Regions from separate parts of the Enterobacter sichuanensis genome, predicted to be linked through region 2. Evidence: predicted binding sites of a transcription regulator. Region 2 holds the regulator's gene; each other region holds the start of a gene.
The links. Region 2 encodes CRP, which controls carbon source genes, mostly activating them, when cyclic AMP is high. Its sites were predicted from a motif close to ATGTGANNNNNNTCACAT; they were not measured.
Positions count from the first base shown of each region.

Region 1: focA (formate transporter FocA) is a predicted target of CRP. The motif match lies at 4,074-4,091, and genes of this name have one in related genera.
Region 3: C1N69_RS00680 (PTS mannitol transporter subunit IICBA) is a predicted target of CRP. The motif match lies at 5,633-5,650, and genes of this name have one in related genera.
Region 4: udp (uridine phosphorylase) is a predicted target of CRP. The motif match lies at 5,668-5,685, and genes of this name have one in related genera.

Region 1 covers NZ_CP027986.1:1,569,546-1,577,308, forward strand. Annotated here, with positions in the region: gene pflA (pyruvate formate lyase 1-activating protein) at 1-619, opposite strand, end outside; gene pflB (formate C-acetyltransferase) at 824-3,106, opposite strand; gene focA (formate transporter FocA) at 3,158-4,015, opposite strand; gene ycaO (30S ribosomal protein S12 methylthiotransferase accessory factor YcaO) at 4,422-6,182, opposite strand; gene C1N69_RS07420 (DUF421 domain-containing protein) at 6,310-7,002, shown strand; gene serC (3-phosphoserine/phosphohydroxythreonine transaminase) at 7,165-7,763, shown strand, end outside.
Region 2 covers NZ_CP027986.1:4,309,221-4,316,983, reverse strand. Annotated here, with positions in the region: gene tsgA (MFS transporter TsgA) at 1-35, opposite strand, end outside; gene ppiA (peptidylprolyl isomerase A) at 314-886, shown strand; gene C1N69_RS20995 (putative adenosine monophosphate-protein transferase Fic) at 993-1,577, shown strand; gene pabA (aminodeoxychorismate synthase component 2) at 1,608-2,171, shown strand; gene argD (bifunctional acetylornithine/succinyldiaminopimelate transaminase) at 2,258-3,478, shown strand; gene C1N69_RS20980 (YccS/YhfK family putative transporter) at 3,475-5,562, opposite strand; gene crp (cAMP-activated global transcriptional regulator CRP) at 5,620-6,252, opposite strand; gene C1N69_RS20970 (OsmC family protein) at 6,564-6,968, shown strand; gene C1N69_RS20965 (phosphoribulokinase) at 7,035-7,763, opposite strand, start outside.
Region 3 covers NZ_CP027986.1:136,162-143,924, forward strand. Annotated here, with positions in the region: gene C1N69_RS00660 (DUF3320 domain-containing protein) at 1-954, opposite strand, end outside; gene C1N69_RS00665 (YibL family ribosome-associated protein) at 1,211-1,573, opposite strand; gene mtlR (mannitol operon repressor MtlR) at 1,632-2,222, opposite strand; gene mtlD (mannitol-1-phosphate 5-dehydrogenase) at 2,219-3,367, opposite strand; gene C1N69_RS00680 (PTS mannitol transporter subunit IICBA) at 3,467-5,374, opposite strand; gene C1N69_RS00685 (DUF3302 domain-containing protein) at 6,033-6,389, shown strand; gene C1N69_RS00690 (HlyD family secretion protein) at 6,392-7,528, shown strand; gene C1N69_RS00695 (glutathione S-transferase) at 7,619-7,763, shown strand, end outside.
Region 4 covers NZ_CP027986.1:4,496,428-4,504,190, reverse strand. Annotated here, with positions in the region: gene metR (HTH-type transcriptional regulator MetR) at 1-703, opposite strand, end outside; gene metE (5-methyltetrahydropteroyltriglutamate--homocysteine S-methyltransferase) at 940-3,201, shown strand; gene C1N69_RS21735 (glycoside hydrolase family 1 protein) at 3,245-4,708, opposite strand; gene C1N69_RS21730 (dienelactone hydrolase family protein) at 4,747-5,553, opposite strand; gene udp (uridine phosphorylase) at 5,809-6,570, shown strand; gene rmuC (DNA recombination protein RmuC) at 6,712-7,763, shown strand, end outside.

The sequences.
Region 1 (7,763 bases), 2.0 Mb from region 2:
TGCCCAGTTCATGGTAGGGCAGAAGCTCAATTTTCTCGACGTTGCCCATGTCGCGGGTAAATTCGCCCAGGCGGTGCGCGGAATCGTCGTCATCTGACCAGCCTGGAACCACCACGTAGCGGATCCAGGTTTTAATGCCTTTCGCTGAGATATATTTAGCAAACTCCAGCGTACGGTGGTTGGACACGCCAACCAGATTCTGGTGGATCTCGTCGTTCATCTGTTTGAGATCGAGCATCACCAGATCGGTCACTTCGAGCAATTCATCAATAACGGGATCGTAGCGGCGCACAAAACCGTTCGTGTCGAGGCAGGTATGAATACCTTCTTTGTGGCAGGCGCGGAACCAGTCGCGGACAAACTCGGCCTGAAGAATGGCCTCGCCACCGGACGCCGTCACACCACCGCCGGATGCGTTCATAAAGTGGCGGTAGGTCACCACTTCTTTCATCAGATCGTCGACGGTCACTTCTTTCCCGCCGTGCGTGTCCCAGGTGTCGCGGTTATGGCAGTACAGGCAGCGCATCAGGCAGCCCTGGAAAAAGGTAATAAAGCGGATACCCGGGCCATCGACGGTGCCACAGGATTCAAAGGAGTGAATGCGACCAATAGTTGACATTGCGGTGATATCTCCAGCATCGGCCCGTCCGGGGCCTGTGTATGCACAGCTCAAAACCGGCTGTGTTGAAGTCTGTTTTGGCTGATATCCATAGAGTATAGATAGCGGACAAAAGAGACTAAGGTGGAGAGGGTGCTAAAAAGGCCCCACTGACGTGGAGCCTTTATTGTACGCTTTTTAACGCGTGATTTCAGTCATTTCCACTTACATGGACTGAGTGAAAGTACGGGTGATAACGTCCTGCTGCTGTTCTTTGGTCAGGGAGTTAAAACGTACTGCGTAGCCAGATACGCGGATGGTCAGCTGAGGATATTTCTCAGGGTGTTCCATCGCGTCGAGCAGCATTTCACGGTTCATTACGTTCACGTTCAGGTGCTGACCACCTTCGATGGACGCTTCGTGGTGGAAGTAACCATCCATCAGACCCGCGAGGTTCGTTTTACGCACTTCGTCGTCTTTACCCAGCGCGTTTGGCACGATAGAGAAGGTATAGGAGATACCATCTTTCGCGTAAGCAAACGGCAGTTTCGCAACGGATGTCAGAGAGGCAACAGCACCTTTCTGGTCACGACCGTGCATTGGGTTAGCACCTGGGCCGAATGGCGCGCCAGCACGACGACCGTCTGGGGTGTTACCGGTTTTCTTACCATACACAACGTTAGAGGTGATGGTCAGAACAGACTGAGTCGGGATAGCGTTACGGTAGGTAGTGAGTTTCTGAATTTTCTTCATGAAACGTTCTACCAGGTCAACCGCCATGTCATCAACGCGAGCGTCGTTGTTACCAAACTGCGGGTATTCGCCTTCGATTTCGAAGTCGATAGCCAGACCATCTTCGTCACGAATTGGTTTAACTTTCGCATATTTGATTGCAGACAGGGAGTCAGCAGCAACGGACAGGCCTGCGATACCACACGCCATGGTGCGGATAACGTCACGGTCGTGCAGCGCCATCAGAGAGGCTTCGTAGCTGTACTTGTCGTGCATGTAGTGGATAACGTTCAGTGCAGTGACATACTGTTTAGCCAGCCAGTCCATGAAGTGATCCATGCGGTCCATGACTTCGTCGAAGTTCAGAACATCGCCTTTGATCGGCTCAGACTTAGGACCCACCTGCATTTTCAGTTTTTCATCAACGCCGCCGTTGATAGCGTACAGCATGGTTTTCGCCAGGTTTGCACGCGCACCGAAGAACTGCATTTGTTTACCAACAACCATTGGGCTTACGCAGCAAGCGATAGCGTAATCGTCGTTGTTGAAGTCCGGACGCATCAGGTCATCGTTCTCGTACTGCAGAGAAGAGGTGTCGATGGACACTTTAGCGGCGAATTTCTTGAAGTTCAGAGGCAGTTTTTCAGACCACAGAACGGTGATGTTCGGCTCCGGAGAAGGACCCATGGTGTACAGGGTGTTCAGGAAGCGGAAGCTGTTTTTAGTTACCAGAGTACGGCCATCAACGCCCATACCACCGATAGATTCAGTTGCCCAGATTGGGTCACCGGAGAACAGCTCATCGTATTCAGGGGTACGCAGGAAGCGAACCATACGCAGTTTCATGACCAGGTGGTCAATCATTTCCTGTGCGTCTTGCTCGGTAATTTTGCCAGCTTTCAGGTCACGTTCGATGTAGGCATCCAGGAAGGTGGATACGCGACCGAAGGACATTGCGGCACCGTTCTGAGACTTAACTGCGGCCAGGTAGCCGAAGTAGGTCCACTGGATAGCTTCCTGAGCGTTGGTTGCAGGACCAGAGATATCGCAGCCGTATTTCGCTGCCATTTCTTTGATCTGACCCAGCGCGCGGTGCTGTTCAGCAATCTCTTCACGCAGACGGATAGTCGCTTCCAGGTTTACGCCGTTTTCCAGATCGGACTGCAGGGAAACAAACTGCGCGTACTTGTCTTTCATCAGGAAGTCGATACCGTACAGCGCAACGCGACGGTAGTCACCGATGATACGACCACGGCCATAGGCATCTGGCAGACCAGTCAGAACGCCAGATTTACGGCAGTTCAGAATGTCTTTGGTGTAAACATCGAATACGCCCTGGTTATGAGTTTTGCGGTATTCGGTGAAGATTTTTTTCAGCATTGGGTCCAGCTCGCGGTTATACGCTTTGCAGGAACCTTCAACCATTTTAATACCACCGAACGGGATGATTGCGCGTTTCAGTGGTGCTTCAGTCTGCAGACCAACGATTTTCTCAAGGGCTTTGTTGATATAGCCAGCGTCGTGAGAAGTGATGGTGGAAGCCACGGAGGTGTCAAAATCAACTGGCGCGTGAGTGCGGTTTTCCAGTTTAACGCCTTCCATTACGCTGTCCCACAGCTTGGTGGTCGCTTCAGTTGCGCCAGCCAGGAAGGATTCGTCACCTTCATACGGGGTATAGTTTTTCTGAATGAAGTCACGTACGTTGACTTCATTCTGCCAGTCACCTTTCGCAAAACCTTCCCAGGCTGTGGCTAACTTTTCATTAAGCTCGGACATGTAACACCTACCTTCTTAAGTGGATTTTTTATTTACTGCCTGAGAAAACCATCAATGATGATCGTCGCCACGCAGGTAAATGACCCAGTATGTCAACCCAACTAACAGACCCCCACCGATAATGTTCCCGATAGTGACAGGGATCAGGTTATCAGTAATGAAATTCATAATAGTCAGGTGAGAGAAACTTTCCGGGGATGAACCAACTGCGGTCCAGAACTCCGGGCTTGCAAAGTCGCGGATGACAATGCCCATTGGGATCATGAACATATTCGCAATACTGTGCTCAAAGCCGCTGGCAACAAACATCGCAACCGGCAGAACCATGATTAAGGCTTTGTCCATCAGGCTACGACCGGAGTAGCTCATCCATACAGCCAGGCAGACCATCAGGTTCGCGAGGATGCCGAGAGCAACGGCTTCAATAAATGTGTGGTGCATTTTGTGGTCGGCGGTTTGCAGGACGTTCAGTCCCCAGCCGCCGTTGGCGGTCATGTACTCGCCAGAAAGCCACATCAACAAAACAAAGAGCAGACAGCCAACCAGGTTACCCACGTAGACGTTAAGCCAGTTACGTGCCAGCTGACCCCAGGTAATTCTTCCGCTGGCCTTTGCCACGACAATCAGCACCGTTGAGGTGAAGAGATCGGCACCGCAAATGACGCAAAGAATCAGACCCAGTGAGAAGCAAATGCCGCCAATCAGTTTGGCCATGCCAAAAGGCATTCCGGCAGTACCGGTGGTGGCGGTGATGTAGAAGACGAAAGCGATAGAGATGAACACACCAGCCGTGATCGCCAGATAGAACGTCTTCATCGGGTGTTTCGTTGCTTTATAGACACCCGCTTCTTCGGCGACTTTTGCCATCGCAGCGGGGAGTAAAAGATCAAAAGGGTTGTCAGCTTTCACACTAACTCTCTCTTTATTAAGTCGGCGACGAGATACTAACAAAGCATTATAGAAGAGAAATTGATATAGATCATATCTCGCCTGGCTTATAGGCCCGCAGTGTGTATGGTTTTACACCAAATGCGGAGTAAGTGTTTGATTATCCGTATAAAAATAAATTTTAAAAGTTGTGAAAAGAGTTGAATTTTTTCGTTCGGCCACCTCTGAAACAGTTAATTAATATGGAGTATTAGCCATAAAAAGTAACAGTTAAGTCCGGGTAGATATTATTATATTTACCCATGATTAACTTTATTATTACAATCAACAGTCATTGCCGAAGAAAATAAAAAAAGGGGCAATGAAATTGCCCCGTAATATAGCCCAGACGATTGAATACGCCTACTGCTGGTAATGTTATGTGCGCTTATTTTGACCAGTAAGCGGCTTTCGCTTTCTGCAGCTTCTCATAGGCCTTCAGCAGCGACTGATGCGCCGGGAAGGCTTTTAGATCGCTGTCAACAGCCTGCAGACCGTAGAACGGCTCTTCACCGCTCAGCGCCGCGCTGGCCGCTTCTACCGCCTCGGCACCGTACATGCGCACAAAAGCATTCAGATACTGCAGCGGCTCACGATCCTCTTCCTGCGCGAGAAGCAGGAGGGTTTGCAGGCAGCGGTAATAGTTGGTGCGCTCGGCAGAGAAGACCGACTGGTTAAACTCCATGGTCCACTCGGTCCAGGCCAGGGCCTGATCCAGATCGCCGCCCGCCAGCGCCAGCATCGCTTTCAGCTCGCCGATGCGCAGGGTATACCAGCCGTTATCTTTGCCGGTGGCCAGACCGAGCAGCTCGCGTACGCGTGTGAAGTCATCGTGGCCTTCCTCGTCCAGCTGGGCGATCAGGTTCAGATAATCCTCTTTTTCCCATTCGCTGCCCGGCAGTGCCAGCAGCGTTTCACGCAGATGCGCGCCCATGCTGTTATTCGCCAGCCACAGATCTTCAGCAGGGTAGATGTCGGACATGCCAGGAACAATAATACGGCACGCATAGACGCCCAGGTGCTCGTAGTCAGCAATGTAGACTTCTTTATCTTCAGATTTGAAGATGGCCATCAGCGTGGCGAACTCTTCTTCCGTGGTACCGGCAAAGCTCCAGTCCACGAAAGGATAGTCGGCGTCCTGTTTGAATAGATCCCATGAGATCAAACCGCTGGAGTCGATGAAGTGGGTTTCCAGATTGGTATGCTCAGCCACTTCTTCATCGTCGAACGTTGGCGGCGTAAACACGTCGAGGTCTTTCAGGCTACGGCCCTGCAGCAGTTCGGTCACGGTACGTTCCAGCGCTACGCCGAAGTCCGGATGTGCGCCGAAGGAGGCGAAGCAGGTGCCATTTGTCGGGTTAAACAGCACAACGCAGATAACCGGGTATTTACCGCCCAGCGAGCCGTCATACGCAAAGATTGGGAAACCTTCGGCTTCCAGTTTGGCGATGGATTCCACCACGCCCGGATAACGCGCCAGCACGTCTGCCGGAATTTCAGGCAGGCTGATGGATTCGGCAATAATGCGGTTTTTAATGTGGCGTTCGAAGACTTCAGACAGACCCTGCACGCGCGCTTCATTGCGGGTATTACCGGCGGACATGCCGTTAGACACGTACAGGTTGCCGACGATGTTCATCGGGATATAGACGGTCTGTTCATCCGACTGACGAGTGAATGGCAGGGCGCAAATACCGCGATCTTCGTTACCGGACTGCAGATCGATCAGCATGCTGGCGGTCAGTTCGTTTTCGGGATCGTAAAACGCACGCAGACGCGTATCCAGGATACCTTCCGGCAGTTCGTCATCTTCGGTCAGCGGGAACCATTTTTCATTCGGGTAGTGAACGAACGGGCCGTTAGCGATGGTTTCACCCAGCCAGAAATCGGCGAAGAAGTAGTTGGTGGACAGACGCTCAAAATACTCACCCAGCGCAGAGGCCAGTGCCGCTTTTTTTGTCGCGCCTTTACCGTTGGTAAAGCACAGGGCACAGTCTTTATCGCGAATATGTACGGACCAGACATGCGGCACCGGATTGAGCCAGGAGGCTTCTTCGATGTTAAAACCCAGGTCGGTCAGTTTCTGCTGGAAGCGAGCGATGGAATCTTCCAGGGCGGCGTCTTTGCCGGGGATAAACGTTTGAGTCATGGCGTTCACTTTTATCGTACGTAAAGCGCGCAATGATACGGGTTTTGCGTGACAGGTGCTATCTCCGGCGAAAATAAAAGACTGGGCTATGCTTACTGTCAGTAACTCACTGTTAAGGCATAGAAAAATGAAAGCATTCGATCTCCAGCGGATGGCGTTTGATAAAGTCCCTCCTGAATTTTTAGGCGAAGTGGCGCTGCGTAGTCTGTATACCTTCGTTCTGGTCTTCCTGTTTCTTAAAATCACCGGTCGTCGCGGCGTGCGGCAGATGTCGCTTTTTGAAGTATTGATCATCCTGACGCTGGGTTCAGCGGCGGGGGATGTCGCTTTTTATGATGATGTGCCGATGGTGCCGGTGTTTATCGTTTTTGTCTCACTGGCGCTCCTCTATCGCCTGGTGATGTGGCTGATGTCGAAAAGCGAAAAGCTGGAGGATCTGCTTGAAGGAAAGCCGGTCGTGATCGTCGAGGACGGTCAGCTGGCCTGGGAAAATGTCCAGAGCGCCAATATGACCGAGTTTGAGTTCTTTATGGAGCTGCGCCTGAACAGCGTGGAACAGCTCGGGCAGGTGCGTCTGGCGATAATGGAAACTAACGGGCAGATCAGCGTCTATTACTACGCTGATGAGGACGTAAAGCCCGGTCTCTGTATTTTGCCGGATATGCTGATCGAGCGTTTCAGGACGGTCCCCGAAGCAGGCGATTACGCTTGCGTAAGATGTAGCCATGTTGTGGCCATGAAGCCTGGCGATCGTCAATTATGCCCTCGCTGTGCAAATCCGGAATGGACGAAGGTTAGCCGGGCTAAACGGATCACCTGACAGCCATTTTGTCGGTTTTGCGATAGCGAGGCGGCAGATTGTTTTGTGTGACGCGGGGCACATTTCACCGGTCATAAGTTTTAGACATTGCGGCGCGTGTCACTGAATGATAAAACCGATATCCACAGTTATAACTTATGGCTTTTAGCGTGGTGAGGGGAAATGGCTCAAGTCTTTAATTTCAGTTCAGGTCCGGCAATGTTACCGGCAGACGTGCTTAAACAGGCTCAACAGGAACTTTGTGACTGGAACGGTCTGGGGACGTCGGTGATGGAAATCAGCCACCGGGGTAAAGAGTTTATTCAGGTGGCGGAAGAGGCAGAAAAGGATTTTCGCGATCTGCTGAATATTCCCTCGAACTACAAAGTATTGTTCTGCCATGGCGGCGGACGCGGCCAGTTTGCTGGCGTGCCGCTGAACATCCTTGGTGATAAAACGACGGCAGACTACGTTGATGCGGGCTACTGGGCGGCCAGTGCGGTGAAAGAAGCGCACAAGTACTGCACGCCGAATGTTATCGACGCCAAAGTGACCGTTGACGGTCTGCGCGCCGTGAAGCCCATGAGCGAGTGGCAACTCTCTGACAACGCTGCGTATCTTCACTACTGCCCGAACGAAACCATCGACGGTATCGCCATCGACGAGACCCCGAACTTCGGCAAAGACGTAGTGGTTGCCGCAGATTTCTCCTCCACCATTCTTTCTGCGCCAATTGACGTCAGTCGCTACGGTGTAATTTATGCGGGCGCGCAGAAAAATAT
Region 2 (7,763 bases):
ATCCATGTGAGCTTGATGCGATTGCTGTTAGTCATGTCTGGCCTGTTCAAAATAAGAAAAGCGCCCATCGGGCGCTGAGAGCGGGCAGATTTTAGACATTAAAGTGATCTATTCATATCTTTTAAGAGAAATTCGAACTTCATTGCAGTTTTTTATGTGATCTTGATCACATAAAAAGCCGCCGGAACCAATCGTTTGCGTGGTTACAACTGTTTCAATTTCGTAAAATTAGGTAAAAGGCTGGTCTCCGTTCATACTGCTCTTTAGAATCAAGCCATTCGCTTTATATACTGCGCTTTGTTAAGGAATTCTCATGCTCAAATCAACACTGGCGGCTGTCGCAGCTGTGTTTGCTCTTTCTGCCGTTTCCCCTGCTGCGCTGGCAGCAAAAGGGGACCCTCACGTTCTGCTGACCACCTCCGCCGGGAATATTGAGCTGGAACTGAATAGCCAGAAAGCTCCGGTTTCTGTGAAAAACTTCCTCGACTATGTGAACAGTGGTTTCTACAACAACACCACCTTCCACCGCGTGATCCCTGGGTTTATGGTGCAAGGCGGTGGTTTTAATGAGCAGATGCAGCAGAAACAGCCGAACCCGCCGATTAAAAACGAAGCAGATAACGGTCTGCTGAACACCCGTGGCACCATTTCCATGGCGCGTACCGCGGATAAAGACAGCGCGACCAGCCAGTTCTTTATCAACGTGGCGGATAACGCCTTCCTCGACCACGGCCAGCGCGACTTCGGTTATGCGGTGTTCGGTAAAGTGGTGAAAGGGATGGACGTGGCGGACAAGATTTCTCAGGTTCCTACCCATGACGTTGGCCCGTACCAGAATGTGCCGTCAAAACCTGTCGTGATCCTCTCCGCGAAAGTTCTGCCGTAACCTGTTTCGACACGGGCGATCCTTGCCCGTGTTGTTAGCCCTCCCTGCGAAAGCGCGTTTTGCTGCTTATACTTGTGGCAAACGGACATATTCAGGGAGGCGTTAAGTGAAAAAACTCACCGACAAGCAAAAATCCCGTCTCTGGGAGCAGCAGCGTAACGTCAATTTTCAGGCCAGTTGTCTCCTTGAAAAAGGTCATGGTCCTTCCGATCCCCACATTGAAACGCTGGAGCTTGGACCTTCCGCTCCTGGCTTGCCCCATCTGTGCCTTATTCACCGCCATCTGTACCGCAGAGAGTTGAAGCACGCTGGCGAGTTGCGTACTGATGATATTTTTAAGGGCGACATTCCTTTCTGCCATTTCGAGTACATTGAGAAGATGGGCAACGAACTGATGGCGGCGCTGGAAAGCGAAAAGTATCTGGTTGGTCTGGAGAAAGCGGCGTTTATAGAACGAATTAGCCATTATTATTGTGAAATCAACATGCTGCACCCTTTTGCCAGCGGTAACGGTATTGCTCAGCGTGTTTTCTTTGAGCAGCTGGCGATCCATGCGGGTTACGCGCTGGACTGGCGCGATATCGATCCCGAAGATTGGGTGGCGGCTAACCGGAGCGGCGCAACGGGCGATCTCAGCGCGTTAAACGCTATCTTTGCCAAAGTAGTGAGTGAAGCGCGGGAATCTGAGTAGAATAGGGCGGCATTTTTTTCGGGAGCCGCCATGATTCTGCTGATTGATAACTACGATTCCTTCACCTGGAACCTTTACCAGTATTTTTGTGAACTGGGTGCAGAGGTGGTTGTTCGCCGCAATGACGAGATTGGCCTTGCCGATATTGAGACGCTGGCTCCGCGAAAAATCGTCATCTCACCCGGCCCCTGCACACCGTCGGAATCGGGCATTTCGCTGGACGTTATCCGGCAGTATGCCGGCAAGCTGCCCATTCTGGGCGTCTGCCTGGGTCATCAGGCGATTGCCCAGGCGTTTGGGGCCACCATCGTCCGTGCGGCGAAAGTGATGCACGGCAAAACCTCGCCGGTCACGCACACGGGTACCGGGGTATTTACGGGGCTCAATAATCCATTGACCGTGACGCGCTATCATTCGCTGGTGATTGACCCGCCGACGCTGCCTGACTGCTTTGAGGTGACCGCCTGGAGCGATACGCAGGAGATCATGGGGATTCGTCACCGCGAATGGGATCTCGAAGGCGTGCAGTTCCATCCGGAAAGCATCCTCAGCGAACAGGGGCACGCGCTGCTGGCAAATTTCCTCAATCGCTGAATATCTGTTGCCTTGTTGTGATTTTTTATGCATATTTTGTGATTATATTTTCACAATTGATGTGACATAAAATGGATGGGCATGACATGGCAACTGAACAACCAGCAATTACCCGCGCGACATTCGATGAAGTGATTCTGCCGATTTATGCACCGGCTGAGTTTATCCCGGTAAAGGGAAAAGGCAGCCGAGTCTGGGATCAACAGGGTAAAGAGTACGTGGATTTCGCGGGCGGGATTGCGGTAACGGCGCTGGGTCATTGCCATCCTGCGCTGGTCGAGGCGCTGAAAACCCAGGGCGAAACCCTGTGGCACACCAGCAACGTCTTCACCAACGAACCGGCGCTGCGTCTTGGCCGCAAGATCATTGATGCCACGTTTGCCGAGCGCGTGCTGTTTATGAACTCCGGTACCGAAGCCAACGAAACCGCCTTCAAGCTGGCGCGCTACTATGCCACCACGCGCCACAGCCCATACAAAACCAAAATCATCGCTTTCCACAACGCCTTCCATGGGCGCTCCTTCTTTACCGTCTCCGTTGGTGGTCAGCCGAAGTATTCCGACGGTTTTGGTCCGAAACCGGCTGACATTGTCCACGTGCCGTTTAACGATCTGCATGCGGTAAAAGCGGTGATTGACGATCACACCTGCGCGGTGGTGGTGGAGCCGATTCAGGGCGAAGGTGGCGTGACGGCCGCCACGCCGGAATTCCTGAAAGGGCTGCGCGCGCTTTGCGACGAGCACCAGGCGCTGCTGGTATTTGATGAAGTGCAGTGCGGGATGGGGCGTACCGGCTCCCTGTTTGCCTATATGCACTACGGCGTGACGCCGGATATTCTGACCAGCGCCAAAGCGCTCGGCGGCGGTTTCCCGGTGAGTGCGGTCCTGACCACCCAGGAGATTGCCTCCGCGTTCCATGTGGGGTCGCACGGCTCCACTTACGGCGGTAATCCGCTGGCGAGCGCTGTGGCGGGCGCGGCGTTTGATATTATCAACACGCCTGAGGTTCTCAATGGCGTGGGCGCGAAGCGCGAACTGTTCGTAAAACATCTGCAAAAGATTGATGACCAGTACGACGTGTTCAGCGAGATCCGCGGGATGGGGCTGCTGATCGGTGCCGAGCTGAAACCGCAGTACAAAGGCCGCGCACGCGATTTCCTGCACGCCGCCGCCCACGAAGGGGTGATGGTGCTCAATGCCGGGCCGGACGTGATGCGTTTTGCGCCGTCGCTGGTGGTGGAAGAGAAAGACATTGAAGACGGTTTAACCCGCTTTGCCGCGGCAGTCGCGAAGATCGTAAAAGGTTAATACGCCGTCCGCTTCAGGCGACGGGTTAACCAAATCCCGTGATGCGGACGCTGACGCCATGCCACCGATGAAATGGTGTGCAGGGTGTTCAGATGTCCCAGAATGCGCTGTAAATGCTGCTCAAGGGTACTCATTGGCCCGTGGGTGAGCGTTTCCGGCGCTTCCAGAATATTTGAATCCCCCGACTCACCCGGCGCGTCATACTCCAGACGCTGCTGACAGCGCTGCAGAGCAATCTCACACGACTGCAGGTAACGTTGCGCCAGGTCTGGCGTCAGCATGGTATGTTCACGCGCGAGCGTGGTCATGGCGTTGATATGTTCGACGATAAACTGGCTGTGCGTCACCCAGAGCTTCATGTCCGCAAGATAGTGCGAGTTAAAGCCGGGCTCCTGCATCGCCTGGTTGAGCGAGTTGAACAGGGCGTTGTGCGCCTGGTTGACCTTCATCCGCTGATAAGCCAGCGGGGAGGGCTGAGGATCATCGCTCAGAATCAGGCGGATAGCCTCCTGGTCAGCCTCCAGCGCGTCGTGGGCGTTCTGCCTGAGCAGCCCGCTCTGCCACTGCGGCCACAGCCAGACCATACCACCAAAGGCAATCAGACAGCCGATGAGGGTATCAATCAGCCTGGCGACAATAAACTGTTCGCCATTGAGCGTGAGCAACTGCAGGGTATACACCGCCGTCACCGTAAAACCCACCATCGCCCAGCCGTAGTTTTTACGAATAATCAGGTAGCTCACCAGCGTAATCACCAACATTCCTGCCAGGGTATAGCCTTCCGGCACGTGGAAGTGCAGCGTCACGCCCGCAATAATCAGCCCCGCCATCGTTCCGCCGGCCCGGTGCAGAATCCGCACCCGCGTGGCGCCGTAGCCATTCTGGGTGACAAACAGCACGGTCATTAAGATCCAGTAGGGTTTCGGCAGATGCAGCGCCATGCCCATCAGGCTGGCGACACTGAGCATGACGCTAATCCGTGCGGCATTGCGCAGGGCGGACGATTTAAGCGACAGATAACTTCTGAGCGCGGGCAACAGCGGAAGCCGTTTTTGTTTGTCCGCCATCAGATCGCGGGAATAAAGCGGGCGCTGGGTACGCAGCACGCGGGCGATGCGGCTGAAGTGCCAGGCGGCAAACTGACCGACCGGGTTATCCGGATGCTGACGGGCGATTTTCTCCAGCGCGCCGAGCTGTTTGTCCATGTTAAAGCGCGTGGGGTAGCGGTGATAGAGAATATCGTCGGCCAGGATCCGCAGGCGCGCGGAGACGGTCTGTGCGTTCCAGCGGATCACCGCTTCAGCGTGGCTGCGCTCTACCAGTTTTTGCACCTCTTGCGGGTGGTGAAGACTTACGGAGATATGTTCCTGCAGATCCAGCCCCACCTGGAAAGTGCGCAGCAGCCGTTTATATTCGTGATTCTGGTTGGCGGCGAGCATATGCAGTTGCTGGTAGCACTGGCTTATCAGATCCACCATCTTTTGCTGACGGGTCAGCAGCGGGGGCAGCGATCTTTCCGGATCGGTATGCTGGGTGAGCAGGGTGTATTTGGCTTCACAATACTCCGCCAGCTGCACATAGAGCAGGCTCAGGGATTCACGCAGCGGTTGTTCGCGCCACAGCCAGAACCAGAACCAGTTAAACAGCCCGTACCATAATGTCCCCAGCGCGTAGATCAGCAGCGGCTCCCACACCGGCATATTTCCGGCGAGGCTCAGCGTGAAAATGGCCGCAATCAGCGAGGCGGGAAGTAGACGGGCGTGCAGCGAGCTGATTTCGGCGGTGACACCCAGGGTCATCGCCAGCACGGTCAGGATCAGCGGCAGCGGAATATCGCGCGCCAGCAGAAGCTGCACGGCGAGACTACAGCCGGCAAACAGTGAACCGCCAATGATGAGTCGTTTGAAAAAGCGCTTATGCGGCGTGTCCAGACCGGCAATGTTGCAGCAGGCGGGCACCAGAGAAAAGAGCAGACCTTGCTGAAGATGTCCGAGGAGCAGGCCTACGGCCACAGGAAGACACAACACCAGCGTTTGTCGCAGTGCGTAGTTAACTTCCGGGTGATAGATCAGCCTGCGCCACATGGGGAGTAGAGACAAAAACGGCGTGACACCTTGCGGTGACACGCCGTTTGAGCGGAATTAACGCGTTCCGTAAACCACGATGGTTTTACCGTGGGCGGAGATCAGGTTTTGATCTTCCAGCATTTTCAGGATACGACCTACGGTTTCACGGGAGCAACCGACGATCTGACCAATTTCCTGACGGGTAATTTTAATTTGCATGCCGTCCGGGTGGGTCATGGCGTCTGGCTGTTTCGCCAGGTTCAGCAGCGTCTGTGCAATACGGCCCGTCACGTCCAGGAAGGCGAGGTTGCCCACTTTCTCAGAGGTGACCTGCAGACGGCGCGCCATCTGGGAAGAAAGACGCATCAGGATGTCAGGGTTAACCTGAATCAGCTGACGGAATTTCTTGTAAGAAATTTCAGCCACTTCACATGCTGTCTTTGCACGAACCCAGGCGCTACGTTCCTGGCCCTCTTCAAACAGGCCCAGTTCACCGATGAAATCGCCCTGGTTCAGATAAGAAAGGATCATCTCTTTCCCTTCTTCATCTTTGATCAGCACTGCCACCGAGCCTTTAACGATGTAATACAACGTTTCCGCTTTTTCACCCTGGTGAATCAGCGTGCTCTTCGATGGGTACTTATGAATGTGGCAATGAGACAAGAACCATTCGAGAGTCGGGTCTGTTTGCGGTTTGCCAAGCACCATGCGCTGTTATCCTCTGTTATAAGCTGTCACCAGAGTCATCAGATGCATCCGGACTCTGGGGTTGCAATCGAATTCTTACCCATACCCTGGGAAGTCGGCTACCGTAACGTTTCGCAGCCAGTAAAGTTTGATGTCCTCTGCATACACGTGTAACGTCAATGTATTACTGTAGCATCCTGAGTGTTTTAGCATAGCTTTCGCCGCGTGTCTCCTGGTGTCTCGCTTCAGCATGATGCAGGTCGCCTTCCATTGCGAGAAATGTAACGCACGCGTAATCTGTCACCAAAAATGCAACGTTGGAGTTTAAGAATATGCAAGCGCGCGTGAAATGGGTTGAAGGTTTAACGTTCCTGGGCGAGTCCGCTTCCGGACACCAGATTTTGATGGATGGCAACTCCGGCGATAAAGCGCCAAGCCCAATGGAGATGGTGCTGATGGCGGCAGGGGGATGCAGCGCCATTGACGTGGTGTCGATTCTGCAGAAAGGCCGTCATGACGTGACAGATTGCGAGGTTAAACTGACCTCAGAACGTCGTGAAGAGGCGCCACGCCTGTTCACCCATATTAATCTGCACTTTGTTGTGACCGGCAAAGCGTTGAAAGACACGGCGGTATCACGCGCGGTGGACCTGTCGGCGGAGAAGTACTGCTCTGTGGCGTTAATGCTGGAGAAGGCGGTAAAAATCACCCATTCGTATGAAGTGATTGAGGCGTGATTGATTGGGCATCGTGCGTGTTGATGCCCTCACCCTAACCCTCTCCCACAGGGAGAGGGAATATGATTATGCGATCTGCTTCCCTTCCATCAGTCGCTGTACCAGCGGCGTCATGATGAGCTCCATTGCCAGTCCCATTTTTCCGCCCGGCACCACTAATGTATTCATGTGAGAAATGAACGAGCCCTGCAGCATCGCCAGCAGCCACGGATAATCAATGCCTTCGAGATTGCGGAAATGGATCACCACAAAGCTCTCATCCAGCGACGGGATACTTTTGGCGGCGAACGGGTTGGAGGTGTCCACCGTCGGCACGCGCTGGAAGTTGATATGGGTGCGGGAAAACTGCGGCGTCAGGTAGTTGATGTAATCTTCCATGGAACGCACCACCGAGTCCATCACTGCCTCGCGTGAGTGGCCGCGCTCGCTCATGTCACGCGTCAGTTTCTGGATCCACTCCAGGTTGACGATTGGGACCACGCCGACCAGCAGATCCACGTGGCGCGCCACGTCGTGCTGCGGCGTAACCACGCCGCCGTGTAATCCTTCGTAGAACAGAACGTCGGTAGGTTCCGGCAGCGGCTGCCAGGGAGTAAAGGTGCCCGGCACCTGATTCCAGGGAACGGCTTCATCATAGGTATGCAGATACTTGCGGGACTGCCCTTTGCCGCTCTGTCCGTACTCAATAAAGGTTTGCTCCAGCAGGCCGAAGTCATTGGCCTCCGGGCCGAAGTAACTGATGTGTTTACCCAGATCGCGCGCTTTACGGATGGCCATATCCATCTCCGGACGCGT
Region 3 (7,763 bases), 540 kb from region 2:
ATCACTATCCATAATATGAAGCATATCTTTTGGCGAAATAATAGGGTCTATAGGACTCTCTTCTGAAAGAAGTCCATCGCTTTCATCGAACCCTTCCTCCATGAGCGCACGAATAAGGTATTGTGATGTGATCGCATCATCCTCAGGCCAGTTGGCAGGGTCAAGATCGCGATACATCAAAAACTTAGAAAAAGAGAATAAACCAAGAATTATGTCATTGGCCTTAACTTCCCAATCTGTTTTTATTGCTATAGCTTGCTGTACAGCCTCAAAGTAACCGCTTACGTTAATTTCATCATCATTAGATGGCAGTACCGGTAATGTGATCTGGTGTACGCGTTCAAGGAAGGCTTCCAGAGAGAGGTTAGGGATGATGTCTTCTGAGCGCGCTTTTAGCTTAAATCTTTCTCCTGCACTACCGCGCTCCAGGCTGACTGGTACAAGTATCAATGGGGCGTAACGGACATTCTCTTTATTGGCGGGATCTACCCACTTCAATGTGCCCAGTGCTAAGAAAAGGATGTTTGCGCCTTGCTCCTCTTCAAGCGTTTTGGAGTCGTGGTACAAATCGAGTAATCGAGTCTGCAATCCTTTAGGTGTTAAACGAGTCTGCAGTTTAGTATCAAGATGTTGCGATTTTATTTCTGTGTCTGATTCATCGAATTGATAAATAAAAGCTTTTTCTTCAGAAGGGCTATCTTCAGTCTCCAGATCGTCTTCTTTTCCTGATTTACCATGCAAAAAAGTGAACGTCTTTTTTTCATTAAACAGAAGGTTATAGACCTGTTCAGAACGCTCATCAATCACTTCCAGGAAGCGTGTATTCTTTGATCGCGGAATGTTGAGTAAGCGGTTCCTTGCCCCTAAATCCAGAAGTTCAGCCCTGGCTTTTTCAAGTTTTTGTTCTAAAGAAAGGGCGCTGTTTTGAAAGGTTGAGCTCTCAGTAGAATTCATAAAATTTATAACCTAATGCAATGACATACCATCACGCCAAGGAAGATATATTATATTTCAATGGCGTGCCGTGTGTATTAGTTAGATCGAAAGAAATGAATATCTACTTTACTCTTAAGGAAGGGAATTGTGAACCGGCAGATTTTACTGTTACATATTTACACTTGTGAGCAGTCATCTGATATTTAAGGCAAATACCCAATATATTCGCCTGGTGAATACATTGGGTCGGTTTGTGTTTAATTTAAATTAAATATCAGAACGCGGTCTTACAAAAACCCGTCATCTCTTTCAGGCCCATTTCGCGGCCAAGCTCGGTCATCGGGTGGACCACCACCAGACCACGGACGCTTTTCTTCAGCTTGCCCATGTCGGCCTGCTCTTTTTTGGTGATCGCGCGGCGGTGCGGCATGTTCATCAGCTTCTGCGCTTCTTTGCTCAGCTTCTGGCCTTTAACTTCACGCAAACGCTCGATCTCCGCTTCCAGCTTTGCGGTCTCTTTCTCAAGCTCGGCGTACTTCTCGGCGGAATCGACCAGCGAGAGACCAGCCATCTGGTGGCGGATCAGATCCAGACGGTCGCTCAGGCGTTTAATTTCGTTCTTTTCGACTTCTTTCATGACAAATAACTCTGAAAACGGGGAATTTACAGGGAAGGATACACCAATGTGAGCAGGCTTACTTCTGAAACGCTTTTTTTAAGCTGATTCGGGAAATCAGCTCAGTCAGGGAGAGGACCATTGTGGAACGGACAACCTGTTGATAACGCAACTTTTGCATCGCGTACAGCTCAGGGTCGCTGTTGTCAAAATGGGGGGCAGGGGGGAGCGCAGTGACGCAATGCAGCTCGCCAAAGGGGCCAAGGATCTCGTCATCGGTAAAGGTGTACTCATTACCGTCATGATTGAGCTCTTCGCGCAGCGCCATCAACAGCTCCGCATCTTCATACTCTTGTCGGTTCAGCACGCCAAGACCATAAATCAGCTTCAGACGCACGGATAAATCGCCCAGCGGCCCGTCGCCGTCCAGTAACGGTTCTACAGCATATTTTACCGCGTAGTCGTCTTTGCGGAACACCTGAAGCACCAGGATATTCACCGCCTCGGTTAATAGCTCGACGGCGGCAATCAGGAAGCTTCGTACGGTTTTGCCAGCATTCAGACGCTCAAGCACACGATTTTCAAAGGCCTGGGTTTGTTCCATTATTGCCTGCATATCTGACAATCTGTAATCAGGGCGCAGGATGACCTGCGCCTCACTGTGCATCATTTGGTTGCGTTGTATGCGTTAACCGCCTCCACAACCACGTCGCTGTTGGCGTCCAGACCGGAAATCTGCGCCAGCGCAGCTTGCGCGCCTTTGTCGTCAATCAACTGAGCCAGCTCAATCGCCTGGGGATCCTGCTCGCTGCGATAGTGCATCGCGGCGGCAATCCCTTTCACCAGGTTGGCGTGCGGCAGGCCGTATTCCAGCGTGCCCAGCAGCGGCTTAATCAGGCGATCGCCCGCGCTCAGTTTACGCAGCGGCTGGCGGCCTACGCGCTCAACGTCATCTTTCAGATACGGGTTTTCAAAACGACCGAGGATTTTCTGGATGTATGCTGCATGTTTCTCAGCATCAAAACCGTAGCGTTTGATCAGCACCGCGCCGCTCTCTTCCATTGCCCCTTTCACCACCGCACGGATCTTCTCATCAAGGATCGCGTCGCGAATGGTCTGATGACCGGCCAATTTCCCGAGGTAGGCGGTTATAGCATGCCCGGTGTTCAGCGTGAAGAGTTTGCGTTCGACAAATGCCATCAGGTTATCGGTTAATTCCATTCCCGGAATGGTCGGCAGCGTGCCTTTAAACTGGGTTTTATCAACGATCCACTCGCTGAAGGTTTCCACGGTCACTTCCAGCGGATCGTTGGTCGCAGATTCTGACGGCGGGACGATACGGTCAACGGCGGAATCCACAAACCCGACGTGCGCTTCCACCCAGGCTTTGTCTTCCTCTGCTACGGCGTTGAGCACGTGGCCTTTCAGCTGCGTGGTGCCGCGCACCATGTTCTCGCAGGCAATGATGTTCAGCGGGGTGTCGATGCCCTGCGCTTTACGTTTTGCCAGGCCTTTTGCCACCGCAGGGGCGATACGCTCCAGTACCACCGGGCCCACCGCCGTGGTGACCAGGTCAACGCTGGCGATAAGGTCGATAACGTCGTCGCCGATACTGCTTACCGCGTTGACGCCAGTGACCGTTTCCACCTGCTCATTTTCACCCACCACATGTACCTGGTAGCTATGACGGTCATTCAGGGCATCCAGAACGACCTGATTTACATCGGCGAATGTCAGCGTAATGCCCGCGTCTGCCAGCAGCTTGCCGATAAAGCCACGACCGATATTACCTGCGCCAAAATGTAATGCTTTCATAGTGTTAACCTTAATCAATGTTTTTACCCGAGAGGGCTGGGGTGAGGAACGTTTTCCCCTCACCCTAGCCCTCTCCCCGGAGGGGAGAGGGAAGAGAACTTATTTGTTCAGCAGAGCCAGCACTTCTTCCACGCTGGTGGTATTGGCCAGACGCTCAATGACAGACTCATCATCCAGCGCGTTGGTCAGGCTGGTAATCACCTGAATGTGCTCGTTGTTACGCGCGGCGATACCAATCACCAGACGGGCGATGTCGTCTTCTTCTTCACCGAAGCGCACGCCCTGCGGGTACTGACAGAATACGACGCCGGTTTTCAGAACGCGATCTTTCGCTTCCACCGTACCGTGCGGCACCGCGATGGATTCGCCCAGGTAGGTTGGCGTCAGTTTTTCACGTTCCAGCATCGCGTCTACGTATTCAGGCTGAACGTAGCCGCCTTTTACCAGCTGCTCACCGGCAAAGCGAATCGCTTCTTCTTTGGTTGCCGCAGTGCGACCGAGGAAGATGTTCTCCGCACCCAGTTTGAACAGGTGGGTATTGCTCTCGTCAAAGCTGTCCTGCAGGCTGGTGCGCACTTTCACTTCGTTATCTTCATGACGCTGCGCGGCCACCAGACGCTCGGTCAGGCTGGTGTACAGGCCGCTGTCGAGGAAGTTGGTCAGCGAAATATGCTGAGCCTGCGGTACCTGGCGCATGGCGCGCTCGGTCAGGTCGCGGTGCGTGATCACCAGGTCAACATCCGGTGGCAGGCTGTTAATGGCGCTGTTGGTCACGGAGATGTTGGTCAGACCCGCATCCTGCACTTTCTTACGCAGCACGCCTGCACCCATTGCGCTGGAACCCATGCCGGCATCACAGGCCACGATGATTTTACGCACGTGGCTCAGGTCGTTAGAGACATCGCCCGCGGCCAGTGGGGTCGCGCCTTTGGATTCGGCTTTCATGTCGTGCATACGACGGGTTGCTGCTTCGATGTCATCATCTTCTTTCACTTTGCTGGTTTTCAGCAGGATAGAAGAGACCACGAAGGAGACCGCCATGGCGGCAAAGATGGCCGCGATGTTTGCGAAGTAAGCCCCTTTTGGCGTCATTGCCAGCACCGCCAGGATAGAGCCCGGAGAGGCCGGAGACACCAGGCCACCGCCCAGCACGCTCAGGGTGAACACGCCGGTCATACCGCCGAGGATAACGGCCAGGATCAGACGTGGGTTCATCAGCACGTACGGGAAGTAAATTTCGTGGATACCGCCCAGGAAGTGGATGATAGCCGCACCGCCAGCAGACTGCTTCGCGCTGCCGCGACCAAAGAAGATGTACGCCAGCAGCACACCCATACCCGGGCCCGGGTTGGCTTCAATCAGGAAGAAGATGGACTTGCCGAGGTCGTGCGACTGCTGAATACCCAGCGGCGAGAAGATACCGTGGTTAATGGCGTTGTTGAGGAACAGGATTTTCGCCGGTTCAACAAAGATAGACGCCAGCGGCAGCATCTCGTGCGCCACCATGAAGTTAACGCCAGCCGCCAGAATTTTAGACAGGACTTCAACTGCCGGGCCAATGCCGAGGAACGCCAGAATCGCGAGGATCATCCCGATGATGCCCGCAGAGAAGTTGTTCACCAGCATTTCGAAGCCGGATTTGATCTTACCATCAACCCAGACGTCGAATTTCTTAATCGCCCAGCCGCCCAGAGGACCGGCAATCATCGCCCCGAGGAACATCGGCATATCCGCGCCGACGATAACCCCCATCGTGGTGATGGCCCCCACGACGCCACCACGGTCACCACCCACCAGACGACCACCGGTGAAACCGATGAGCAGTGGCAGCAGGTAGGTAATCATTGGGCCAACAAGTTTCGCCAGCGTCTCGTTAGGCAACCACCCTGTCGGAATAAACAATGCAGTGATGATACCCCACGCGATAAACGCGCCGATATTTGGCATCACCATGTTGCTGAGGAAACGACCAAAGCTTTGAACTTTGATCTTGAAATCGGATGACATAAAACACCCCTTCTTTTGTTTACGCTTAGGCTTGTGGCCCGAGGTTTATTGTTAATGTGCGGCGGCAGAGGTAGCCGGGCCCTGTTCTGATGCTGTGAAATCTGGCACTGAATCGTTCAACTGTCCAGACAGTGAAAATTTATGTGATTTGTGTCACGTAAATGTAGGGGGTGTGGTCAGTAATTGGGTGATCTGAATCACAAAATAAGTGGACAAAAAAAATACGATGGTGAGAATTAACGCAAAAACTACCATTTTTCGTGATATGCATCACATTTTGATTTGGCGTGTTTGTTTCTGGATTGTGATTGATTTCACAAAATATTTTTATGCAGATTTCTCCGGCTGCGATCGCCAGCAAACTCTGCTTTGCGATTCGGTGCCAGGCTGATACAGCACGACACGTAAAGCTAAAAAACCACTTTTGATGTGTGGTATGGCGAAAAGTTAAAAGGTGGGTTACGCTCATAATGTAAGGTTAAGTCTATTATTATTCAGGATATATTTTGACACGCTTATAAACTTGCAAGGAGATATTATAAAAATCCATACTCCCCGGCTCTGAAATAGTGAGCAAAAAACCGTTTTTATAAAAAATAATTAGGTTGCGTACTGTTTTATTAATTTAATGAGTTGACGTTGTTTAAGTGAGGAGAATATGTTTCTCAACTATTTTGCGCTGGGCGTATTGATTTTTGTATTTCTGGTTCTTTTTTACGGAATCATCGCCATTCATGACATCCCTTATAATATGGCCAAAAAGCGTAACCATCCGCATGCCGATGCTATTCACACGGCAGGGTGGATTAGTCTGTTTACGCTTCATGCCATCTGGCCGTTCCTGTGGATTTGGGCCACCCTGTACCGCGAAGATCGCGGCTGGGGTATGCAAAACCACATCACCAGGGCTGATGAGGTCCCGGGCATGGATGCGCTAGCCAAACGCGTGGCGGAACTCGAACAAAAGCTGGCCGCAGTAGAGCCTACTGCTGATAAGAACACGCTGGAGCGCTAATCATGGATCTGTTGATTATTTTGACCTACGTGGCATTTGCCTGGGCCATCTTTAAAATATTCCGTATTCCGGTAAACCAGTGGACGCTTGCCACCGCTACATTAGGCGGGGTGTTTATTGTTGCCGGACTTATTCTGCTCATGAACTATAACCACCCGTATACGTTTACGGCGCAAAAAGCGGTTATTTCCATTCCGATTACGCCGCAGGTGACTGGCGTGGTTAGCGAAGTGACCGATAAAAATAACCAGCTAATTAAAAAAGGCGAAGTGTTATTTAAACTGGATCCAGGCCGTTATCAGGCGCGGGTCGACAGACTGCAGGCTGACCTGGTGACCGCGACGCACAACATCGATAATCTGAAAGCGCAGCTGGCGGAAGCTGTCGCCAATACCACGCGCGTTTCCGCTGAGCGCGATCGCCTGTACAAAGATTATCAGCGCTACCTGAAAGGCAGCCAGGCGAAGGTGAATCCATTCTCTGAAAGCGATATCGACAACGCGCGGCAGAACTATCTGGCGCAGGATGCACTGGTAAAAGGCTCCGTGGCTGAACAGGTGCAGATCCAAAGCCAGTTAGACAGCATGGTGAACGGCGAACAGTCGCAGATTGCCTCCCTGCGCGCCCAGCTTGCCGAAGCGAAATACAACCTGGATCAGACCGTGGTGCGTGCACCGAGCAATGGCTATATCACCCAGGTGCTGATCCGTCCGGGGACCTATGCCGCCGCGCTGCCTCTGCGTCCGGTGATGGTCTTTATTCCTGAACAGAAACGTCAGATCGTGGCCCAGTTCCGCCAGAACTCGCTGCTGCGTCTGAAGCCGGGTGATGAAGCGGAAGTGGTGTTTAACGCCCTGCCGGGCCAGGTGTTCTCCGGTAAGCTCACCAGTATTCTGCCGGTGGTGCCGGGAGGAACCTATCAGGCGCAGGGCGCACTGCAGTCGCTGACGGTGGTGCCGGGCACGGATGGCGTACAGGCGCTGATTGAGCTGGAACCCAACGCCGAAGTCGATGCCCTGCCGGACGGTATCTATGCCCAGGTGGCAGTCTATTCGGACCACTTCGCCCACGTTTCGGTCATGCGTAAAGTGCTGCTGCGTATGACCAGCTGGATGCACTACCTCTACCTCGATCACTAATCCCTCCCGGGCAGGAATGCGACACGCAGACCTGCCCTTTTTTCATCGCTTGATCCATACTGACTTTTTTCCGGCATCAAGGATCAGGCAATGAAACTCATCGGTAGCTACACCAGTCCCTTCGTGCGAAAAATCTCGATTCTCCTGCTGGAGAAGGGGATTGAATTTGAATTCGTCAATGAGCAGCCCTACAACGCCGAAAACGGCGTCGCGCAGTACAATCCGCTGGGGAAAG
Region 4 (7,763 bases), 190 kb from region 2:
CGATACCCATTCTGGCCGCCACCATCTGAATCAACAGCAGGGTGTTATCCACGCTTTTCAACTGCGGGCTAATGCCTGCCGGCTGCAGGAAGTGACGCCAGATATCCAGACGACTGCGCTGAACCGGATAAATCAGCAGCGTTTCTGTCGCCAGGTCTTCCGGCGTGATGCGCGTTTTGGCCGCCAGCGGATGGTCCGGCGCCAGCACCAGGCGCACTTCATAATCAAACATCGGTGAATAGTGCAGGCCACTGCGCGGCAGAATATCGGACGTCATCACCAGATCCAGCTCGCCCTGCTGCAACGAGGGCTGCGGGTCGAACGTCACGCCGGATTTAAAGTCCATCTCCACCTGTGGCCACTTCTGGCGGAAGTTCTCAAGCGCGGGGGTCAGCCACTGGATACAGCTGTGGCACTCAATGGCGATACGCAGTGTGGTCTGCTGCGGTTCGTTACACGCCTGCAGCGCGCTGGCGATCTGCGGCAGGACCTGGTTCGCCAGCTGCAACAGGATCTCGCCCTGCGGCGTAAAGCGCAGCGGCTGGCTCTTACGCACAAAAAGACGAAAGCCGAGGCGTTGTTCCAGATCGCTGAACTGGTGAGAAAGGGCGGACTGGGTCTGGTGCAGCGTGGCCGCCGCTGCCGCGAGCGAGCCGCAGTTCCGTAACGCCTGGAGCGTTTTCAGGTGTTTTATCTCGATCATGAAAGTCCTTCACTTCGGCATGAACATTTTGCGCTTGAGGAATATACAGTAACCGCCAATTATAGAAGTGTAAACATCTGGACGTCTAAAATCCTTCGTCTTTTAAATTTATGGTGCGTTGGCTGCGTTTACTCACCCCGGTCACTTACTCATGTAAGCTCCCGGGGATGAGCAAACTTGCCGCCTTCCCTGAATTCAAAATCCAAAGGATTTACAATTAATTAGAGGAAGAACACATGACTATCCGCAATCACACTCTCGGTTTCCCTCGCGTTGGCCTGCGTCGCGAGCTGAAAAAAGCGCAAGAAAGCTACTGGGCGGGAAACGCCACCCGTGAAGAGCTGCTGGCAGTGGGACGCGAGCTGCGCGCCCGTCACTGGGATCAGCAAAAACAGGCGGGCATTGACCTGCTGCCGGTGGGCGATTTCGCCTGGTACGACCATGTTCTGACGACCAGCCTGCTGCTTGGCAACGTGCCGGCTCGTCATCAGAACAGCGATGGATCGGTAGATATCGATACCCTGTTCCGCATCGGCCGTGGCCGTGCGCCAACGGGTGAGCCAGCGGCAGCGGCGGAAATGACCAAGTGGTTTAACACCAACTATCACTATATGGTGCCGGAGTTCGTAAAAGGTCAGCAGTTCAAACTGACCTGGACGCAGCTTCTTGATGAAGTGGACGAAGCGCTGGCGTTGGGTCACCAGGTGAAGCCCGTATTGCTGGGGCCGGTAACCTACCTGTGGCTGGGTAAAGTGAAAGGGGAGCAGTTCGATCGTCTGAGCCTGCTTAACGATATTCTGCCGGTCTACAAACAGGTCCTGATTGAGCTGGGCAAGCGCGGCATTCAGTGGGTGCAGATCGACGAACCTGCGCTGGTGCTGGAGCTGCCGCAGGCATGGCTCTCTGCCTTCAAACCGGCATATGACGCGCTTGCGGGGCAGGTGAAGCTCCTGCTGACCACCTATTTCGAAGGCGTGACGCCAAACCTGAAGACGATTACCGCGCTGCCGGTGCAGGGTCTGCACGTCGACCTCGTACACGGTAACGATGATGTGGCAGAGCTGCACAAACGGCTGCCAGCGGACTGGCTACTCTCTGCCGGCCTCGTGAACGGGCGTAACGTCTGGCGCGCCGATCTGACGGAGAAATATGCGCAGATTGAAGACATCGCAGACAAACGTGAACTGTGGATCGCCTCTTCCTGCTCCCTGCTGCACAGCCCGATTGATCTCAGCGTAGAAACCCGTCTGGATGCGGAAGTGAAGAGCTGGTTCGCCTTTGCCCTGCAAAAGTGTGAGGAGCTGGCCCTGCTGCGTGACGCCCTGAACAGCGGCGACACGGCGGCGATTAGTGAATGGAGCGCACCCATCCAGGCGCGCCGTCACTCGGCTCGTGTTCACAACCCGGCTGTGGAGAAACGTCTGGCGGCCATCACCGCCCAGGACAGCCAGCGTCAGAGCCCGTATGAGGTGCGTGCCGAAGCGCAGCGCGCGCGCTTCAACCTGCCTGCGTGGCCGACCACCACGATTGGTTCCTTCCCGCAAACCACCGAGATCCGCGGCCTGCGCCTGGACTTCAAAAAAGGCAACCTGGACGCGAATCACTACCGTACCGGTATCGCCGAACACATCAAACAGGCGATTGTAGAGCAGGAGCGCTTAGGTCTGGACGTGCTGGTGCACGGGGAGGCCGAGCGTAACGACATGGTGGAATACTTCGGTGAGCATCTGGACGGTTTCGTGTTCACCCAGAATGGCTGGGTGCAGAGCTACGGCTCCCGCTGCGTGAAGCCGCCGGTGGTCATCGGTGATATCAGCCGCCCGGAACCCATCACCGTGGAGTGGGCGAAATACGCCCAGTCCCTGACCGACAAGCCCGTGAAAGGAATGTTGACCGGCCCGGTGACCATTCTTTGCTGGTCCTTCCCGCGTGAAGATGTGTCCCGTGAAACCATCGCGAAGCAAATCGCGCTGGCGCTGCGTGATGAAGTGGCGGATCTCGAAGCCGCAGGCATTGGCATCATCCAGATTGACGAACCGGCCCTGCGTGAAGGTCTGCCGCTGCGCCGCAGCGACTGGGAGGCCTACCTGAAGTGGGGCGTGGAGGCGTTTCGCATCAACGCCGCGGTGGCGAAGGACGACACCCAGATCCACACCCACATGTGTTACTGCGAATTTAACGACATCATGGATTCGATCGCCGCGCTGGACGCTGACGTGATCACCATCGAGACCTCGCGTTCAGATATGGAACTGCTGGAGTCGTTTGAAGAGTTCGACTACCCGAACGAAATCGGACCGGGCGTGTACGACATCCACTCCCCGAACGTGCCGAGCGTGGAGTGGATCGAAGCCCTGCTGAAGAAAGCCGCCCAGCGCATTCCGGCTGAGCGCCTGTGGGTAAACCCGGACTGCGGCCTGAAAACCCGCGGCTGGCCGGAAACCCGCGCGGCGCTGGCGAATATGGTGAAGGCGGCACAGAATTTGCGTCAGGCGTAGCCGCGACGCGCGATGGCCGGGCGTCTGCCCGGCCTGCGCATACTTAGCTCAGGTCTGCGCCGTTACTGGCAATCACTTTTTGGTACCACCAGAAGGAGTCTTTTTTCAGCCGTTTTAACGTGCCGTTGCCTTCATCGTCCTGATCGACATAGATAAAGCCATAGCGCTTCGACATCTGCGAGGTGCCTGCGCTAATAATGTCGATACACCCCCATGTGGTGAACCCCATTATCTCCACCCCTTCATTAATCGCCGCCAGCGTTTGTTCAAAGTGGGCGCGGAAATAGTCGATGCGGTAGCTATCATGGATCTTGCCGTTTTCGACCACATCCTTCGCGCCCAGACCGTTTTCAACGATAAACAGCGGTTTCCGGTAACGGTCATACAGCTCCAGCAGCGAGATTTTCAGCCCAAGGGGATCAATCTGCCAGCCCCATTCCGACGCAGGTAGATAGGGGTTTTTCACGCCGAGCACGGTATTGCCGGGAATGCGTTCAGCGTCCGGCTGAGTGGATTCGGTCATCGACATGTAGTAGCTGAAGGAGACGAAATCGACGGTATGCTCCTTTAAAATACGCCGATCGTCAGGGTGCATTTCAATATGGATATTTTGTCTTTCCAGATCGCGCAGGATCAGCGGCGGGTAGTCGCCAAATACCTGCACGTCGGCATAAAAATAGTTCTCCAGGTTTTTCTTCAGCGTAGCTTCAACGTCTTCCGGGCGGCAACTGTGCGGATAGGTGGTCAGTTTTGTCAGCATGCAACCGACCTTGCTGCCGGGAATTTTGGCGTGGCAGTCGCGCGTCACCAGTGCTGAGGCGACAAACTGATGATGTAGCCCCTGGTAAATATCCTGCTTTGCCTGACCCGGTGCGCTCTTCTCTTCGCGAATACCCGCCGTGGTAAACGGATGACGGTGAATACTGTCTATTTCGTTAAAGGTCAGCCAGTAACGCACCAGATCTTTATAGCGGTCGAAACAAACATTGCAGAAGCGGACAAAGGCATCCACCACGTTGCGATGTACCCAGCCGTTATATTTTTCGCTCAGCGCCAGCGGCATTTCATAGTGGGAGAGGGTGACCAGCGGCTCGATGTGATGACGACGCAGCTCGCGGAACAACTCTTCATAAAACTGCAGCCCGGCCTCGTTGGGCGTAGCGTCCTCTCCGGTCGGGAAAATGCGCGACCAGGCAATGGAGACGCGCAGCACCTTAAAACCCATCTCAGCAAACAGGGCGATGTCGTCTTTATAGTGGTGATAAAAATCGATGCCGCGGCGCTTCGGGTAGCGCGCGTCATGGTTGCCTTCAAACGCATCACGAATGTTCTCGTCCGTCAGGGACATATGACCCCTGTAATCTTTCACGGACAGGTTGGGTTTCCAGGCGACGGCGTCTGCCACGGACGGCCCTTTGCCGTCCACGTTCCATGCCCCTTCAGCCTGGTTGGCGGCAATGGCGCCGCCCCAGAGAAAACCGCGTGGAAACGAGAGGGATTGCTCCATAACACGCACTCCTTATGCGTCATGACAATGGGAAAGGCTTACCCTTTTTTACCACCGTACTGACGGAACCATGTAAGCATCCGCTGCCATCCATCCTTAGCCGATTCCGCGTGATAGCTCGGGCGATAATCAGCGTTAAAGGCATGTCCGGCATCCGGATAGACCACAATTTCGGCCTTCGCATTGGCCGCACGGAGCGCATGGCGCATGGTCTCTACCGAATCAAGGGAGATACCGGTGTCCTGACCGCCATACAGCCCTAATACGGGGGCATTCAGCTCCGTGGCGATATCCACGGGATGTTTCGGTGAATTCAGCGTTTTTTCGCCCACCAGTTTGCCGTACCAGGCGACAGCAGCTTTCAGCTGCGGGTTATGCGCGGCATACAGCCAGCTGATGCGTCCACCCCAGCAGAAACCGGTGACCAGCAGCCGGTGCGGATCGCCCCCGTTGCGCGCCGCCCAGCTGGCAACGTGGTCGAGATCGGCCATGACCTGCGCGTCCGGGACTTTGCTCACCAGATTGCTGAGCAATGTGGGGATGTCGCTGTAGTCGTCGGGATCGCCCTGCCGGAAGTAGAGTTCAGGCGCAACGGCCAGGTAACCCTCCAGCGCCAGTCGGCGGCAGAGGTCGCGAATATGTTCATGAACGCCGAAAATTTCCTGAACCACGATCACGATGGGCAGCGGGCCATCTGCTGATTTTGGGCGTGCGTGGTAAGCAGGCATATTCTCTCCCTGCGAGGGAATAGAGGTCTCACCCGCCGTGATGGCCTCTTCAGACGTTGAGACGATGGTTGAGGCATGCGGGGCCGCAGCAGGTGCAAAACCGGTTTTTTCAGTCATGGCATTCTCCGTACCAATGAGTTAGCGCAAAGGTAAATATAGACACCAGGTTAACAACTCACAGTGCCTTAAACGGTCTATCTTTTGTGCAGCGCCCAACGATATAACTTGTTAATGTGATGTAAATCACTATTTTATGGAAATTAACTGCAATCATTTTCGGTCATGGTGAGTTGCGTCACGAAATTATGCGTATTGCTTCTGTAAAGTACCGTTTTACTTCTTCTGACTAACCGACCCACAGAGGAGTCACCTATGTCTAAGTCTGATGTTTTTCATCTCGGCCTCACCAAAAACGATTTACAAGGGGCTACGCTCGCGATCGTCCCGGGCGATCCTGAGCGTGTGGAAAAGATCGCCGCGCTGATGGATAAGCCGGTTAAGCTGGCAGCCCATCGTGAATTCACCACCTGGCGTGCAGAGCTGGATGGTAAAGCCGTGATCGTCTGTTCTACCGGTATCGGTGGCCCGTCTACTTCTATTGCCGTTGAAGAGCTGGCGCAGCTGGGCATTCGTACTTTCCTGCGTATCGGTACCACTGGCGCTATTCAGCCGCATATCAACGTCGGCGACGTGCTGGTCACGACAGCATCCGTGCGCCTGGACGGCGCAAGCCTGCACTTTGCGCCAATGGAGTTCCCGGCAGTGGCCGACTTCGAATGTACTACTGCGCTGGTTGAGGCCGCGAAATCTGTGGGCGCCACCACGCATGTGGGCGTAACCGCCTCTTCCGATACCTTCTACCCAGGCCAGGAGCGTTACGACACCTTCTCTGGCCGCGTGGTAAGCCGCTTCAAAGGCTCAATGGAAGAGTGGCAGTCCATGGGCGTGATGAACTACGAAATGGAATCCGCAACGCTGCTGACCATGTGTGCAAGCCAGGGTCTGCGTGCCGGTATGGTGGCGGGCGTTATCGTCAACCGTACCCAGCAGGAGATCCCGAACGCTGAAACCATGAAGCAGACCGAAAGCCATGCGGTGAAAATCGTGGTTGAAGCCGCGCGTCGCCTGATCTAATCCTCTCCTTTCGAAATCAAAGGCCGACACGTTCGGCCTTTATTTTTTTGCGTAGCGCCTCGCAGGAAAACCCTTTCAAACTGGACGTTTATACAGCACAATCTTATTTTGTGCGGGTAATACGTTGATGCAGGGGGCATTGTGGATATCTCAGTCCTGATTTATGCGGTGATTGCGCTGGCGGGCGTGGCGATAGGCTGGCTTATTTCCAGCTATCAGCATGCGCAGCAGAAGGCCGATCAGCTGGCAGAGCGTGAAGAGATAGTCGCTCAATTAAGTGCGGCAAAGCAGCAGATTGCGCTGAGTGACCACTGGCGAGAGGAGTGCGAGTTACTCAACAACGAGCTGCGCAACCTGCGTGATATCAACACCTCGCTGGAGGCCGATCTCCGCGAAGTGACCACCCGTCTGGAATCCACGCAACTGCATGCGGAAGACAAAATTCGCCAGATGCTCAACAGCGAGCAGCGCCTCAGCGAACAGTTTGAGAACCTCGCTAACCGTATTTTCGAGCACAGCAACCGCCGCGTTGATGAACAGAACCGCCAGAGCCTGAACAGCCTGCTGACGCCCCTGCGCGAACAGCTGGACGGTTTTCGCCGCCAGGTGCAGGACAGCTTTGGTCAGGAGGCTCGCGAGCGGCACACGCTGGCGCATGAGATCCGCAATCTTCAGCAACTGAATGCGCAAATGGCGCAGGAAGCGGTCAACCTCACCCGTGCGCTTAAAGGGGATAACAAAACCCAGGGCAACTGGGGAGAAGTGGTGCTGACCCGGGTCCTGGAAGCCTCGGGCCTGCGGGAAGGGTATGAATACGAAACGCAGGTGAGTATCGAAAACGATGCCCGCTCGCGCATGCAGCCGGATGTCATCGTACGACTGCCGCAGGGTAAAGATGTGGTAATTGACGCCAAAATGACGCTGGTGGCGTATGAGCGTTACTTCAATGCGGAGGATGACTACACGCGCGAGTCTGCCCTGCAGGAGCACATTGCTTCCCTGCGTAATCACATTCGCCTGCTTGGCAGAAAAGACTACCAGCAGTTGCCCGGCCTGCGCTCACTGGACTATGTCCTGATGTTTATCCCGGTAGAGCCCGCGTTTCTGCTGGCGCTCGACAGACAGCCGGAACTGATCACCGAAGCGCTCAAAAATAACATTATGCTGGTCAGCCCCACCACGCTGCTGGTGGC